DNA from 2 places in the Microlunatus soli genome. Region 1 is predicted to be linked to the other one. Evidence: predicted binding sites of a transcription regulator. Region 1 holds the regulator's gene; the other holds the start of a gene.
What was found. The regulator LexA, encoded in region 1, represses DNA repair genes until DNA is damaged. The targets are predictions, from matches to a motif close to TCGAACANNTGTTCGA.
Positions count from the first base shown of each region.

Region 1 (8,107 bases):
AATACGTGTTCAGACCTATCCGCGCCGTGGTCGCGCTGTTGAGTGTGATCGGCCTGATCGTAGTGGCCGGCTGCGAGTCCTCGCCGACAGCGGGCCGTGCGCCGTCATCGGTGGCGAGCAGTTCAGCGGCGGGCGGTGCGGGCAACTTTCCGGTGACGGTCAAGCACGCCTTCGGCTCGACGACGATCGAGAAGAAGCCAGAGCGGGTGGTCACCTGGGGCTTCGGCAGCACCGACGCAGCCTTGGCTCTCGGCGTGGTGCCGGTGGCGATGCCCGAACAGACCTACGGTGTGGACAAGTCGGGTGTACTGCCCTGGGTGAAGCAGAAGCTGACCCGGATGGGTGCCAAGACCCCAACCCTGCTGAGCAATCCCAGCGGCTCGAACGAGGTGCCGATGGAAGAGATCGCCAAGGCCGCCCCGGACGTCATCCTGGCCAACTACTCCGGCATCACGGCCAAGCAGTACGCGACGTTGAGCAAGATCGCGCCGACCGTGGCCTATCCCGATCAGCCGTGGGCGACGCCGTGGCGCGATGTCGTCAGAACGGTCGGTACTGTGCTCGGCGAGGAGCCGAAGACCGAGCAGCTGCTGGCCGGGATCGACCGGCAGGTCGAACAGAAGGCTGCGGCGCACCCCCAGTTCAAGGGCAAGACGGTCGCAGCGGTCTGGGACACCGGCGACAGCTTCTACGTCTACAAGAAGCGTGACCCTCGCGTGGCGTTCCTGACCGATCTGGGGATGGTGAGTGCTCCGAGCGTCGACAAACTCGCCCCCGACGACGACAACTTCTATTACACGTTGAGTTACGAGCAGGTCAGCAAGCTGCGCAGTGATGTGCTGCTGGTCTATGCCGATGATCAGAAGCAGGCCGACGCGTTCCTGGACAAGTCCTACGCCAAGTCGATGCAGCAGGTCCGTGCCGACCATGTCGCGACCGTCGTCGGCCCCGAGTTCGTGGCCGCCGTCTCGCCACCCACGGCACTGTCGTTGACGTGGGGGATCGACGGCTACCTGAAGGCGCTGGACAAGGCAGTCAGCTAGCCGCGCCAGGTCCTCGGCCCGCGATGTCGATGTGCGTGATGTCTTCGCGTCCCAGACGGTCAGATGAGGCGCCGGGTCGAGGTCGCCGTGACGAGCGGAAGAACGATCTCCGACCTTCGCGTTCGGATCAGATCAGCGACTCCGCCGGGTCGGCCCGGTCGTGGTGCCGGGCGCGCCGCGGTGGTCGCCCACGGACGGGCTGATAGCTGTCGAACCGATACTCCAGGACGCCTTCGCCGCCGGTGAGATCGGGCAACTGGTGCTGCAGATCATGCAATCGCGCCGCGACCAGACGGGCCTCGATCCGCGCCATCGGCCCGGTCTGCCACTGGCCCATCGGTTGGGCGCGCATCCTGCCGAGGACGGTCTGCAGGGCGGCCGCGTCGGCCTCCGGCACCTCGAGCGATACCCGGAGGACCGGCTCGCAGACCTGGGTGCCGGCGAGCCGCAGCGCCTGCCGGCACACCACCGGGGCGACCTTGCGATAGTCGCGGGAGGTGCTGGTCGGGCCGCGCTTGGACGGCGGGCCATCGGCCACGCTGTAGGCGACCTCGACGAGCGTCACGATGCAGTCGGTGACGGCCCAGCCGTAGTGGCCGCGGTCGAGGGCTTCCAGGATGTGTCGTTCGATCGCGGCCCCGAAGCGGCCGACATCGCCGTACAGATACAACGGCATGTCGAGTGCCGGGGCGGCGATCACGAACTGCACTCCGCTACCGGGTTCGGCCGGCTCGATCGTCAGCCCGATCGTTGCCTGGTACGGATTGCTCGGGGTGTTCAGCCGTTCGACCGCCATGGCTGCCCGGCGAGGTCGTTCGATGTGCAGCACTGCCGCATCGGCGAACCGGGCCCGGACGCCGTACTCGTCGGCCAGCGTCGCCTCGAGCACCTCTCGCTGCACCCGGCCGTACAGCGAAACGGTGGGGGTGCCGGCGGCGTCGAGGTGGACGTTGATGAGGGGGTCGGAGTCGGCGAGCTGTCCCAACGCCGCCCGTAGCGCCGGGCCGTCGGCGGGGCGCACCGCCTCGACCGCGGCCTCGAGTGTCGGCGGTGGAAACTGTGGCTCCGCCTGCTCGACCAGCTCACCGACCGGGTCGCCGACCCGGACCGCTGCCAGGCCGCGGACGCGACCGACCTGCCCGGGGGTGAGCAGCTCGGTCGATGTCCAGCCGCCGGCGTCATAGGTCTCCAGGGATGACACTTTGCCGCTGCGACCACCGGGAAGTTCCAGGCGTTGTCGAGGCCGTACGGTGCCGTCCATCATCCGCAGGTAGGCGATCTTGGCACCGCTCGGACTGCGTTCGACCTTGAAGACCCGGGCCGATACCGGTGCCTCGGCGGTGCCGGGTGCGGTCGGCAACAGGGTGGTCAGGGAGGACAGCAGGTCGCCGACGCCGGCGCCGGTGACGGCCGACCCGGCGAAGATCGGATGCAGCACGCCGGCTCGGGTCTGAGCCGCGACGTCGGCGGTCAACTCGGACCCGGCGACGGTGCTGCCGTCGACGTACGCCGCGAGGACCGTGTCGTCGTGCTCGGCGAGGGTAGTCGTCGCGCGCTCGGCGAACGCCGGGTCGTCGGTGCCGAAGCTGGCGAACGAGGAGGCCCGGGACCCGGCGCGCAGCACCCGGCCCATGGCCAGGACATCGGGTGTCAATCGGGTGCGGATCTCGGCGATCACCCGATCGAGGTCGGCTCCCGACCGGTCGATCTTGTTGACGAAGAGCAGCGTCGGCACCTGCAGTCGCTGCAGAGCACGCATGATGATGCGCGTCTGCGGCTGGACTCCCTCGACGGCCGAGAGCACCAGGATCGCCCCGTCGAGGATGCCGAGCACCCGCTCGACCTCGGCAATGAAGTCCGGGTGGCCCGGGGTGTCGACGACGTTGATCAGCCGATCGTCCAGCGGGAACGAGACGACAGCGGACTTGATCGTGATGCCGCGTTCACGCTCCAGGGCGAGACTGTCGGAGCGGGTGGTGCCGGTATCGACCGAGCCGAGCTCGTCGATCGCTCCACCGAGATAGAGCAACTGCTCGGTGAGGGTGGTCTTACCGGCGTCGACGTGGGCGAGGATGCCCAGATTGAGAAAGCGAGTGGACGGCACGCGAAATCCTTGGACCAGGAGGGAACGGAGAGGGAAGACGAAGAACCGCGTACGTCGCTCGCATCGTCAGCTCCTCCTGATCCTGGTCCTGGGGCCTGTTGCCGTCGGGACAAGCCTATGCAGTCTCAGCGGGCGGTGTCAGCCCATTTACCGAAAGCCGGTCAGGCGGTCCCGGCGGCGCGACCTGCTGGTCGTCGGCCCCGTTGTGCCCTGGTAGGGGGTACCGGTCGGCGCGGGGGACACTAGTGTCCCGCACCCGCCGGAGATTCTTCCGACGAGGCGGCGCCGAGGGCGACAACCGTGACCTTCACCCGCGGATCGATCTCGGCCAACACCTCCGCCGGGGCTGCGTCGGTGGTGATCAGTTCGTCGATCATCTCCCAGCCGCAGACCCGGTAGAGCGAGGATGCGCCGATCTTGGTCTCGTCCAACAGCAGCACGCGGCGCCGGGCCGAGCGCAGCATCTCCTGCTTGAGCGTGACGATCCGCTCTTCCTGGTGATAGATGCCGGCCGCATCCGCAGTGGTCGAGGAGACGAAGACCGTGTCGGGACGTAAGGCGTGCACGGCGTCCACGGCGCCGACTCCGAGATAGGACTCGTGGCTGCGGTCGTACTCACCACCGATCGCTTGGGCCACTACTCGGGTCGAGCGGGAGAGCGCGATCAGCGACGGCAGGTAGTTGGTGATCACCTGGATGGTCATCGCGGAGCGGATCAGCGGATCGACCATCGCCGAAGCGGTCGAGGAGTCGTCGATCATCACTGTCTGGCCGTCGCGGACGGACTCGGCGGCTGCGTTGGCCAACGTCTGTTTCTGCGCGACGGCCAACCGCCGACGGATCGCGGCGGCGATCTCGTAGCTTCCGGTCCGGGTGACGCTGGCGCCGCCGTGGAACTTGCGGACCAGACCGCGTTGCTCGAGTTCGTCCAGGTCACGATGAACAGTCATCACCGAGACGTCGAAGCGGGCGGCGAGTTGCTTGGCCGCCTCCGAACCGACCTCGACCAGATGATCGACGATCGCCGCCAGCCGCGCGTCGCGGGTCTGCGTCATCGTTGTGTGAACCCTCCTGTGATGGACGCCGAAGAAGATCACATCATGCGGCGCACAAATAACATATGAAGTCTAGATGAACGGTGCCGAACGCGTGGGTCTTCGGCGTCGCGTCGTCGTCGCCTCGTGGTCTGTCGGGCTCGCCTCCGAGAGCTTCCATCATCGCGATGGCTAGGGAAAACACTGGCTGGGACCGGATGATTCGCGACATCGAAGGGACCTTGGTGCAGCCTGTGTCGGTCCACCAACGATTTTGCGTGGTGTGTGAAGATTGGACCCGTGACTGTTAATGCAGGTCGGCGCGCAACCGGGACCGCAGCGGTTCCGGGTGGTCCGCGCGGGATCCGGGTGACGGGTCACCGCGGTGCGATGGCGCACGCCCCGGAGAACACTGCCCTCAGCCTGGTGACCGCGGAGCAACTGGGCGTCGACGAGATCGAGTTCGACGTCCGGCTCAGTGCCGACGGGGTGCCGGTGATCAGTCACGACGATGATCTTGCCCGCGTGCTGGGGGCGAGTCCGGCGCCGCGAGTGAGTACGACCGCGTGGTGCGATCTGCAGCGCCTGCGACTGCCGCGGGGGCAACGCCTGCTGACGTTGCCGGAGGTGTTGGAGCTGACCCAGTCCGATCTCCAGATCGAGGTCAAGGCGCCGACCGCACCGGCGCTGGTGGCCGAGGTGCTCGCCGAATATCCCGATGATCAACAACGATGCCTGCTGACCAGCTTCCAGGTGCCGATCCTGGCCGAGTTGCAACAGTTGCTGCCGCAGATCCCGCGCGGGGTGATCGCCAATTCCTATGACGACGCGTTGCGGGTCAGCGCCCACGACGTCGGCGCCTCGGCGGTGATGTCGGGGTGGAAGGGATTGACGCCGGCAGTGGTGGACCGTCTGCATGATGAGGACATCCAGGTTGCGGGCTGGCCGGTGCGCAACGCCGACGACGCCGCGCTCGCCGTCGAGCTCGGCGTCGACATGATCACTGCCGATGCGCCGGGAGAGGCGCGGGAATGGCTGGACAACGCGCTGGCCGCTCCCGCCTGACAGATCGCGCCCAGCCTGACTGATCAGGCTCAGACCCGCCGCAGCACCGCGACAACCTTGCCGAGGATCGAGGCGGCGTCGCCGTCGATCGGGTCGTAGGCCTCGTTGTGTGGCATCAGCCAGACGTGACCGTCGGCCCGGCGGAACGTCTTGACTGTTGCCTCGTCGTCGAGCAGCGCGGCCACGATGTCGCCGTTCTCCGCAGTCTGTTCCTTACGGACGACGACCCAGTCGCCATCACAGATCGCTGCGTCGATCATCGAATCGCCGCGGACCTCCAGCAGGAACAGATCACCCTCGCCGACCACCTGCTTGGGTAGCGCGAAGACATCCTCATAGCGCTCCTCGGCCAGGATCGGCCCGCCGGCTGCGATCCGACCGAGCACCGGTACGTGCACCGGCGCCGGGAACGCGTCGTCGATGCCGGTCTCGTCGCTGGTCGCCGATACCCGGTGGGGAAGCGGGCGGACAGCGGAGACACCGTCGGAGGTGCCGGTGAAGTCCTGCGGCAGGATCACCTCCATCGCCCGCGGCCGGTTCGGGTCGCGGCGGAGGAATCCCTTCTGCTCAAGGACCTTCAGCTGGTGGGCGACGCTGGAGGAGCTGGCCAATCCGACCTCGTCGCCGAGCTCGCGGATGCTCGGCGGGTAGCCGCGATTCTCCACCGCGTCCTTGATCACCTCGAGGACGCGTCGTTGCCGCGGTGTCAGACCGCTCGCATCCGGCGGGCCGTCGGGCAGCGGGGTCACCGACGCCCGCTCCGAGACCTCCGCCGAACGACGACGGGCCTGCGCGATCTGCGCCTCGACGTCTGAATTGCGCGGCCGGCCCCGCTTGCCTTGCTTCCCGGCGGTGGAGGTAGTACCGCGTCCCCCAGTGCGGCTGGAGCTCTTCTTCGAATCGGCCATGTGCTCACCGTAGGGAAAACTGAGGCGGGAATCAAACAATTGTTCGAGCGGCGTGTCGGCGTGTCGCGCTCGGATCCGGGGGATCCGGGGCGTCTCGGCGAAGCGGTCGAGGAGAACTGTCAGAGGTGCCTGATGTGCTGTTGTTCGTCGGATCGCAGCAGCGTACGGCCGACGAGGTAACGAATGAGAACGAATGTACGAATGGTCTTGCGAATGACCCGCGGATCGACTACAAATCACACAGGCGTTCGATCGAACATCCGTTCGAGAGACGTGCGAGTCAGTCACTTGGCTCGAATCGAGTTACAGGGGAGTCGAAGATGAGTGCAGCAACGATCGAGGCGGTCTCGTCGGCGCACGGCGACAAGGATCGGGCAACCCGAACCGCAGCTCCGATCCGGGTCCGTCGGCCGCGGCGCAGCCGGGGTAGCGGCCGAGGTGCCGCGCCGGTGGGCCGCTCGACGACCGGCGTCGCTGCACCCCGGCTGGTTCCCGGCCGTTCGGTCCCCGTCGACGGCCGGCAGGCAACGGCCACGGCATGCCGCGACGAGCGTGTTGCGGCGGCCGGAGTGCGTTCGGTGCGTCAGGCGGCGACCGCGAGCTGGCGGCTGACCAACCGAGGGATCGCGGTGGTGATGATCACCGGTGCGATGCTGATGGCAGCCGCGGTCACCGTCATCACGGCGACCGCACTGACGGTGACCTCACCCGATTACACGCCGGCGGGCCATTCGGCCGTCGCCGGTCGCTGATCACGACCGTCAGCGCTCCGCCACCCGGTCGTCCCGGCTGCTCGGCAGGTGTCGCCGTGTTTTGTGACACCGGGCCGTCCCGCGCCGCAGCGCAGGCCGTCCGTCCGGGTTCGGATCAGGTCGTGCCGCCGAGTCCCGTCTCGTTGCCGTCCGGGTCCCGGTAGACGTACTTACTGACTCCGTCAAGTCGCTCGATCTCTGTCGGTTCCAGTCCGCGGGCGGCCAGCGCTGCCACCCGGTCGGCCAGGTCATCGGCCCAGATCATGTTGACCGCGCCACCGGCGCGCTCCGGCTGCTGGACGATGTAGACGAACTGGTTCTCCGCCAGCTGCCAGACGGCCTCGATGTCGTTGGGGTAGAACGACGGCTCGGCACCCAGCAGCCGCACGTACCACGCCAGGGCAGCCCGAAAGTCCCGGACCGGGATCCCGGCGAAGAGCCCGTTCGCCACGGCACACCTCCTGGTCGGGGTCGATCGCCCTCGCGGCTGCCGGACAGCCTATGGCGGCGGCCACCCCATGCGCCAGAGCTGCTCGGCTGGGCGGCTGGGCTGGTCGGTCCGCCCTCACTGAGGGCTCATCGAGGCTGCCCGGACGGTCCCCTCCGACACGCCACGCGCGGCCGGCGGTGACGGTTGACTGCTCACCCCGGCGGACGTAGTATCCATATCTAGTAGTTACAGACGTGTGTTTCGTCCACAATTTGTGTTCGCTATCCACACATCGTCCACATCCGATCCACATGGTCGCCCACAAGTCGTCCCCAGAGTTGTCCCCAGGACGAGGCCGGAGCAGAGAGAAGGACGTCGTGCATTGCCCGTACTGCCGGCACACCGATACCCGGGTGCTGGACTCCAGGGTCGCCGAGGACGGCGGCAGCATCCGCCGCCGTCGGCAGTGCCCGGAGTGCGAGAGCCGGTTCACCACGATCGAGCAGATGCTGCTCGCGGTGGTGAAGCGGTCGGGCGTTGTCGAACCCTTCAATCGCGACAAGGTTGTCAGTGGCGTACGCAAGGCTTGCAAGGGCCGGCCGGTGAATGAGGACCAGCTGGCCAAGCTCGGCCAGGAGGTCGAGGAGGCGCTGCGGGCGTCCGGCAAGCCGGAGGTGCCCGCCGACGAGGTGGGGGTGGCGATCTTGGGGCCGTTGCGCAAGCTCGACCAGGTGGCGTACCTGCGGTTCGCCAGCGTCTACCGCCAGTTCG
Region 1 is NZ_LT629772.1:5,817,821-5,825,927, forward strand. Features, by position in the region: gene BLU38_RS26665 (iron-siderophore ABC transporter substrate-binding protein) at 6-1,043, shown strand; gene BLU38_RS26670 (elongation factor G) at 1,171-3,147, opposite strand; gene BLU38_RS26675 (DeoR/GlpR family DNA-binding transcription regulator) at 3,390-4,202, opposite strand; gene BLU38_RS26680 (glycerophosphodiester phosphodiesterase) at 4,551-5,246, shown strand; gene lexA (transcriptional repressor LexA) at 5,276-6,154, opposite strand; gene BLU38_RS26690 (hypothetical protein) at 6,475-6,906, shown strand; gene BLU38_RS26695 (VOC family protein) at 7,022-7,357, opposite strand; gene nrdR (transcriptional regulator NrdR) at 7,714-8,107, shown strand, end outside.

Region 2 (8,107 bases), 660 kb from region 1:
GATCAGCCCGGCCTGCAACTGCTCACCGCCCAGGGTCGGTGACACCGTGTCGACGCTGGAGATCTCGAAGGCCAGCGGCAGCGAACCGTACTGCAGCACGTTGGCCAACTGGCGCGCGCTGTCCTGATTGATGCCCTGACCGCTGATCATCGCGCTGCCACCGGCGATGGCGTAGGAGACCGACGCCGAGGACACCACGTCGCCGTCCAGGACGACGGCGAAGGCGTTCTCCGGTTGGCTGCGCTTGGCCAGCTCGCGGGTGGCGGCCTCGAACTGCTTGCTGCCCTTGGAGTTGAAGCTCAGGTTGACCTGCCAGCCGCCGGCCGTGCCCTGGCCACCGGTGGTCGCGCTGGCATCGGTCACGTCGGTGCCGGCGATCAGCATCGGGCCGAGCAGGTATTTCACGGTGCCGGCGTCGTTACAGGCGAACAGCGGCTGGTCGGAGACGTCGGGATAGTACTTGTCGTCCCGCGGGCAGGTGAACGCGGCGAAGTCGGTCTTGTCCTTCTGCGACGGCTGCCAGTCGATCGCCTTGTCCGGAGCGGTGCCCTTGCCCTCGGCCGACGGCCGCGGCTTCGGCGGCACCGGCGGCTCGGTCGGCAGCGCCGGTGCCGGGCGTCCGTTGCCCTTCGGCTTGGCCGTGGCGGACGCACTCGGCTTGCTGGACGCGCTCGATCCGGCGTCGGCCGACGATCCGGCCGAGGCCTTGGCCGACGGAGAGCTGGACGGGTCGCCGGCCGACGGCGAGTCCGACGCCTTCGGCTGCGGCGTGGTCTGCTGCTCGTCGTAGACCGAGCGGAACCTCAGCTCAGCGGTCTGGCCGACCTGTTGGATCAGCTCGTCGCGCTGCACGTTCGGGGCGCTGACGATGATCTGGTTGCCGCCGGCGGTGGTGACCTCACTCTCGCCGACGCCCAGGCCGTTCACCCGCTGCTCGATGATCGTCCGGGCCTGTTCCAGGCTGGTGGCCGACACCGACCCCTTCCCGGTGGTGTTCCGGGCGGTCAGGGTGATCGTCGTGCCCCCGCTCAGGTCAAGCCCGAGTCTCGGGGTCCAGTTCTTGGTGACCGCCATCAACCCGTACAGGGCTGCGATCACGATGAAGAAGGCCACCAGCGTACGCAGTGGATGGCCGACCTTTGATGCCACAATCGGTCCTCGGGGTGTCGGTCCTCAGGCTTGCTTCTGGTCGTCGCCGTTCGGCGTCTCCGACTCGCCTGCTGGCGTATCCGGCTGGCCGCCGTTTTCGGCGTCCTCCCGAGACCGGACCTGGTCGTCGTAGGCGTTCAGCGAAGACTCACCCAACGACGATCCCGAAGAATAGGACCCGGACGGTTCGCTGCTGCCCTGCGGGGGCCACGGCGCCGTCTGGTGCTGGGTCGGTTCCTCGGTCGGTGAACTGAAATCGGGACCAGCCCCCTGCTGATCCGCTGCGGAATATCCCTGGTCCCCCGGGGCGTACTCGTGGATCGGCGCGCCGCCGGCCAGGCCACTGGCCGACCCTGCCTGATCGCCCGAACCGTCCTGCTCGCCGGTTCCCGCGGCAGCACCGGTCCCGGCCGCGCCGCCGGCTGCGGCAGCGCCCAACTGCGATCCTGCACCAGGGCCGTCGGAGGCACGGTAGGAGCTCAGCTCGGCGTCCTCTTCCTCATCGCCGACGACCCGACCGACGGCCTGCTTCAGCATCGTGATCCGCGCGCCCGGCGAGGTCTCCAGTACGACCTGCTTGTCGCCCATCGCCACGATCGTGGCGTAGATCCCGGTCGTGGTGACCACTCGAGCACCCGGCTCCAGCTTGCGCACCATCTCCTGCTGCTGCTGCGTCCGCTTCCGCTGCGGCCGGATGATCAGGAAATAGAACGCAATGATCATCACGACGATCAAGATGATCGATGTGTAACTCTGCACTTCGGATTCACGTCCAATCGTCGGCGTCGGGACGCCGCTGAGGTTGCCGTCGGGCGGTCGTTTCAGTCGTGTGGGCGGGTCGACTACGCGGCCCGGCCCGACTGCTCCGACCGCCGTACTCTACCCAGTGTCCACGACAAACCCCGACAGCGCCGCACCGACGCCGCCCGAGGACCGATTCGCCAGGGGCGATATCGCAACACAAGTCGCCATATGACCCTCGCCGCGCACCCTCCCGGGGCGATATGGCAACACCAGGCACCATATGACCCCGGCCGCGCAGATCCCCAAGGGACGATTTCCCAGCACGGGACACCATCCGACCGGCACCGGCAACGCTGCTCAGCTGAACAGGTCTGGTTCCTCGGCGGTGGTGGTGGTCTGCTGCCGCGGCGGGGTGAGCCCGAGATGCCGCCAGCCGGCCGCGGTCGCCACCCGTCCGCGCGGGGTACGCATCAGGAAACCGAGCCGGACCAGGAACGGCTCGGCGACCTCCTCGACGGTCTCGGTCTCCTCACCGACCGCGATCGCCAGCGTGCTCAGTCCGACCGGACCGCCGCCGAATTTGCGGCAGATCGCGTCCAACACGCCGCGGTCCAGCCGGTCCAGCCCGAGCGTGTCCACCTCGTACAGATCGAGCGCGGCGCGGGCGACCGCCTCGGTGATCCGGCCGTCGGCCCGGACCAGCGCGTAGTCCCGAACCCGGCGCAGCAGCCGGTTGGCGATCCGCGGCGTGCCCCGGGATCGGCTGGCGATCTCGACGGCGCCGGACGGGTCCAGGTCGGCGCCGATCAACGTGCCGGACCGGGCCACGATCCGTTCCAGCGCTTCGGCGTCGTAGAAGTCGAGCTGGGCGTTGAAGCCGAACCGGTCCCGGAGCGGCCCGGGCAGCATCCCGGCCCGAGTGGTCGCCCCGACCAGCGTGAACTGCGGGATGTCCAGTGGGATCGCCGTCGCGCCCGGTCCCTTGCCCACGACGACGTCGACCCGGAAGTCCTCCATTGCCAGATAGAGCATCTCCTCGGCGGGCCGGGACATCCGATGGATCTCGTCGAGGAAGAACACCTCGCCCTCGGTCAGGCCGGACAGGATCGCAGCCAGATCTCCGGCGTGCTGGATCGCCGGGCCGCTGGAGATCCGCAACGGTGCACCCATCTCGGCGGCGATGATGCCGGCCAAGGTCGTCTTGCCGAGCCCGGGCGGGCCGGACAGCAGTACGTGGTCGGGCACCGCATTGCGGGCCCGGGCCGCCTCCAGCACCAGGCCGAGTTGGTCACTGACCCGGGGTTGGCCGTCGAACTCGGCCAGCGTGGTCGGTCGCAGCGCCGATTCCGCGGCCGACTCGTCCGGGTCGGGATGCGGATCGACCAGGTCGGTGCCGCCGTCGTCGGGCCACTCGTCGCGTTCAGCCATGGTGTCCCCCATCATTCCCGATCCCGCCGACCATCCGCCTGACCCCCACCGCGCGACCACCATCGGTCGGGCCGAAGATCGACCTGCAGCGATCGATCAGGCCTTGGCCAGGGTCCGGAGCGCGGCCCGCATCAGTTCGGCGATGCTGATCGTCGGGTCGTCGGCGGCGAGGTGTTCGACCCGCGTACACGCGGCGTCGGCGTCCTTGGCCGACCAGCCGAGGCCCTGCAGACCCTGGCTGACCTGATCCCGCCACTCCTCGTCGTTGCCCGGTTCCGGTCCTGCGGCGGCATCGGTCGGGTGATCGGCGACGATCGCGTTCACCTTGTCCTTCAACTCGATCACGATCCGTTGGGCACCCTTCCGGCCGACGCCGGGGACCCTGGTCAGCGCGACCAGGTCCTCGGTGGCGATCGCCTTCCGCAGCTCGTCCGGGGCCAGCACGGCCAGCGCTGCCTGGGCCAGCTTCGGCCCGACGCCGGAGGCGCTCATCAGCAACTCGAAGAAGTCGCGCTCCTCACCGGTGCCGAAGCCGTACAGGGTCAGCGAGTCCTCCCGGACCACCAGCGAGGTGGCCAGGGTCGCGGGCTGCCCGGCCCGCAGGTCGGCGGTGGTGTTCGGGCCGCACAGCGTCTTGATGCCGACTCCGTTCACATCGATCACCGCCGAGGTGGCGGCGAGCTGGATGACGGTGCCGGAGAGTTGAGCGATCATGCCTCATGTCCTGGTACGGAAGGAGTTCGTCGGCGGGCCAACGCGTACGCACGGCGTTGGCGTGCTGCTTGTTCGGTGGCGGCCTGTTCGGCGCGCACCAGACGATCACTGGCCGCGCCGCGCCAGACGTGACAGATCGCCAGCGCCAGCGCATCCGCGGCGTCGGCCGGCTTCGGCGTCGCCGCCAAACGCAGCACCCGGGTCACCATCGCACCGACCTGGGCCTTGTCGGCCCGACCGGAGCCGGTGATCGCCGCCTTCACCTCACTCGGTGTATGCAACGCGACCGGAAGCCCGTGCCGGGCCGCGACCAGCATCGCCACTCCCGCGGCCTGCGCGGTGCCCATCACGGTCTGCACGTTGTGCTGGGCGAACACCCGCTCAACGGCGACGACATCGGGCTGATGTTGGGTGATCCACTCGTCGAACGCCCGCTCCAGCCGCAGCAGCCGATAGGCGGTGTCGGTCCCGGTGTCGGTGCGGACGACGTCCACCGCGACCAGCTCCGGATTGCGACCGAGCGTGCCGTCGACGACGCCGAACCCGCATCGGGTCAGGCCGGGATCGATCCCGAGCACCCGCACGGCACACCTCCCTGGAACAGACGATCCGAACAGACGTTCGGACCCTATCTCAGGTACGCATCCGCGCCGCGCTGGGCAGCGGGCGTGTCGCCGACGACGCAGCCGGCGCCGGGTATCCGGATCCTGTGCGCACGACTGAGGGCCCCACTCGACGTGCTGCCGAGCGGGGCCCTCATCGAGTCGGCTTTACGGCTCGCCCGGTGGCGGGTTGACCAGGAATCCGGTGTGCCCGTTGCAGGAATCACCGGGCTGGAAGCCGGAGGCCTTGCGCTCGGCGGGCGTGGCGCCGAACGCTCCCTTGCTGTGTCCCCAGTTCTGCGGCGGTGCATTGCCGGGACCGGGGAAGCCCGCACCTTCACCGTCCTCCAGCCCGGAGTAGGCACAGATCGAATGGGCGTGGGCAGCTCCCAGACCCTCACCGCCCGGCGGCTGGCCGTTGCCGTTGATCTCGCCTCCGTAGGCGGTGCTGATCCCTCCGCCGAGGAGTGCCGCCGTTGCGAACGCGGTGGCGACGCCGGTCCTGAATGTGAATCGCATAGTTTCCCCCGATCCAATACGAATACTGATCCGACGGTAGCCCTGGCCGGGTGCCGGCGGGCCGAATGCGCATGATCAGCGATCGAGGACGGCTATCGGGCAGTTTGTTCCCTGCCGAGCAGCGCACGGCGGCCCCGGCTGCCCAGACCTACCGCCATGCGGAACCAGTGCGAGGCCCAGTCGCCTGAGTGATCAGTCGACGCCGGAGTCGATCGCGGCGCGGTCCAGGGCGTCTTCCTCGCCGGCGGCCGGGTTGGCGGTGATCCTGTCGGCACCACCCGGTTCGAGGGCACCGACCAGCTCGGACTCGCGCTGCGGCAGCGCGCCGAGCCCGGCGTACAGTTCGAGCTTGGTCCTGGTATCGGCGATGTCCAGATTGCGCATCGTCAGCTGACCGATCCGGTCGACCGGGCCGAAGGCGGCGTCCTCGGTACGTTCCATCGACAGCTTGTCCGGATGGTAGGAGAAGCGACTGCCGGTGGAGGACTCCCGGGTGTCGACGATCGTGTAGTCCTCACCGCGCCGCAGCCGCAGCACCACCGAGCCGGTGACCGCCGAGGCGACCCAGCGCAGCAGCCCTTCCCGGATCATCAGCGACTGCGGATCGAACCAGCGGCCCTCGTAGAGCAGCCGGCCGAGCTTGCGGCCGTCATTGTGGTAAGCGGCAACGGTGTCCTCGTTGTGGATCGCATTCAGCAGCCGCTCGTAGGCGATGTGCAGCAGCCCCATCCCCGGTGCCTCGTAGATGCCGCGGGACTTGGCCTCGATGATCCGGTTCTCGATCTGGTCCGACATTCCCAATCCGTGCCGGCCACCGATCGCGTTGGCCTCGTCGAACAGATCGACGACGTCGGCGTAGGTCTTGCCGTTGATCGCCACCGGCCGGCCGGCCTCGAAGGTGATCTCCACGTCCTCGGTCGGGATCTGCACCGCTTCGTCCCAGTACGCCACACCCATGATCGGCTCCACGATCTCCATCGAGGTGTCGAGGTGCTCCAGCGTCTTGGCCTCGTGGGTGGCACCGAGGATGTTGGCATCGGTGGAATAGGCCTTCTCGGTGCTGTCCCGGTACGGCAGATCGTGAGCGACCAGCCACTCCGACATCTCCTTGCGGCCGCCGAGCTCGGAGACGAACTCGGCGTCCAGCCACGGCTTGTAGATCCTTAAGCCCGGGTTGGCCAGCAGCCCGTAGCGGTAGAACCGTTCGATGTCGTTGCCCTTGAAGGTCGAACCGTCACCCCAGATCGAGACCTGGTCGGCCTGCATCGCCCGGACCAGCAGCGTCCCGGTCACGGCGCGACCGAGCGGGGTGGTGTTGAAGTAGACGCGGGCGCCGCTGCGGATGTGGAAGGCGCCGCAGGCGATCGCGGCCAGTCCCTCCTCCACCAGCGGCTTCTTGCAGTCCACCAGCCGGGAGAGCTCGGCGCCGTACTGTCCGGCCCGGCCGGGTACGGACGCGATGTCGGGTTCGTCGTACTGCCCCAGATCGGCGGTGTAGGTGCACGGAATCGCGCCCTTGTCGCGCATCCACGCGACCGCCACAGACGTGTCGAGGCCGCCGGAGAAGGCGATACCTACGCGCTCGTTGACCGGGATAGAGTTCAGCACCTTGGACATGCGCATCATTATGCAGCATCGCGAATGATTATGCACATCGGCGGTAGCGGGCGGTAATTCGCTTGGGCCGAGCGGCCGGACTTGGTTAGCGTCGCCGATCGTGACCCGACCCGGCACCGACGGCTACCTGATCTGCGCGACGCCGCGGACCGGCAGCACTCTGCTCTGCGGCCTGCTGACCTCGTCCGGGGTCGCCGGGCATCCCGCCTCGTACTTCAACCGCCGCGGTCTGCACGACTACGCCGAGACCTGGCAGATCGACCGACCGCGGGACGGACGGATCGATCGGACCTACCTGCGTGCCGCGACGGCCGCCGGTACGACGCCGAACGGCGTCTTCGCCGCCCGGATCATGGCCGAGTCGCTGCCGGAACTGATCAGCGACCTGGCCGCCGACTCGCCGCCGGCCGACTCGGAGCTGGAGCTGTTGAGCAGCCGGTTCGGCCGACTGCGGTTCGTCCACCTCCGGCGAGGCGACGTGGTGGCCCAGGCGGTGTCCTGGGCGAAGGCGCTGCAGACCCACTTCTGGCATCCGCACGAGGCTGTCCGGCCCGGCGGTGTCGCACCGCACTACGACGAGCAGCTGATCGGTCGGCTGGTCACCGCGATCGAGCAGTTCGAGGAGGCCTGGGCCGACTGGTTCACCGCCCAGGGCGTGGTCCCCCACCGGGTGACCTACGAGGAGTTGTCGGCCGATCCGGTCGACACCGCGCACGGCGTCCTCGATCATCTCGGCCTGCAGCTTCCGGCCGGCCGGGAGCTCGTCGTCGGGCACCGCAAACAGGCCGATCGCGTCAACAGCGACTGGGTCGAACGCTTCGGTAGCCACCGGGCCTGAGGCCGAGCCCGGACCACCATCGGACCAGGCTCGGCGTCGGCGTTACAGGTACTGTCCGGTGTTGCTGACGGTGTCGATCGAGCGACCGGGCTGGGTGCCCTTGTTGGACGAGATCAACGTCCGGATGAAGACGATCCGTTCGCCCTTCTTGCCGCTGATCTTGGCCCAGTCGTCGGGGTTGGTGGTGTTCGGCAGATCCTCGTTCTCGGCGAACTCGTCGATGATCGCCTGCATCAGGTGCCCGATCCGCAAGCCCCGGACCCCGGTGTCCAGGACGTCCTTGATCGCCATCTTCTTGGCCCGATCGACGATGTTCTGGATCATCGCGCCGGAGTTGAAGTCCTTGAAGTACAGGATCTCCTTGTCGCCACCGGCGTAGGTGACCTCGAGGAACTGATTCTCCTCGGAGTCCTCGTACATCCGGGTCACGGTGCGCTCGATCATCGCATCGATGGTGCGTGCCCGATCGCCGCCGAACTCCTTCAGATCCTCGTCG
Region 2 is NZ_LT629772.1:6,482,053-6,490,159, forward strand. Features, by position in the region: gene secD (protein translocase subunit SecD) at 1-1,149, opposite strand, end outside; gene yajC (preprotein translocase subunit YajC) at 1,174-1,908, opposite strand; gene ruvB (Holliday junction branch migration DNA helicase RuvB) at 2,251-3,321, opposite strand; gene ruvA (Holliday junction branch migration protein RuvA) at 3,418-4,035, opposite strand; gene ruvC (crossover junction endodeoxyribonuclease RuvC) at 4,032-4,619, opposite strand; gene BLU38_RS29665 (hypothetical protein) at 4,806-5,156, opposite strand; gene argG (argininosuccinate synthase) at 5,349-6,773, opposite strand; gene BLU38_RS29675 (Stf0 family sulfotransferase) at 6,874-7,611, shown strand; gene arc (proteasome ATPase) at 7,654-8,107, opposite strand, start outside.
Region 2: a site for LexA is predicted at 4,645-4,660, ahead of ruvC (crossover junction endodeoxyribonuclease RuvC). Genes of this name have one in related genera too.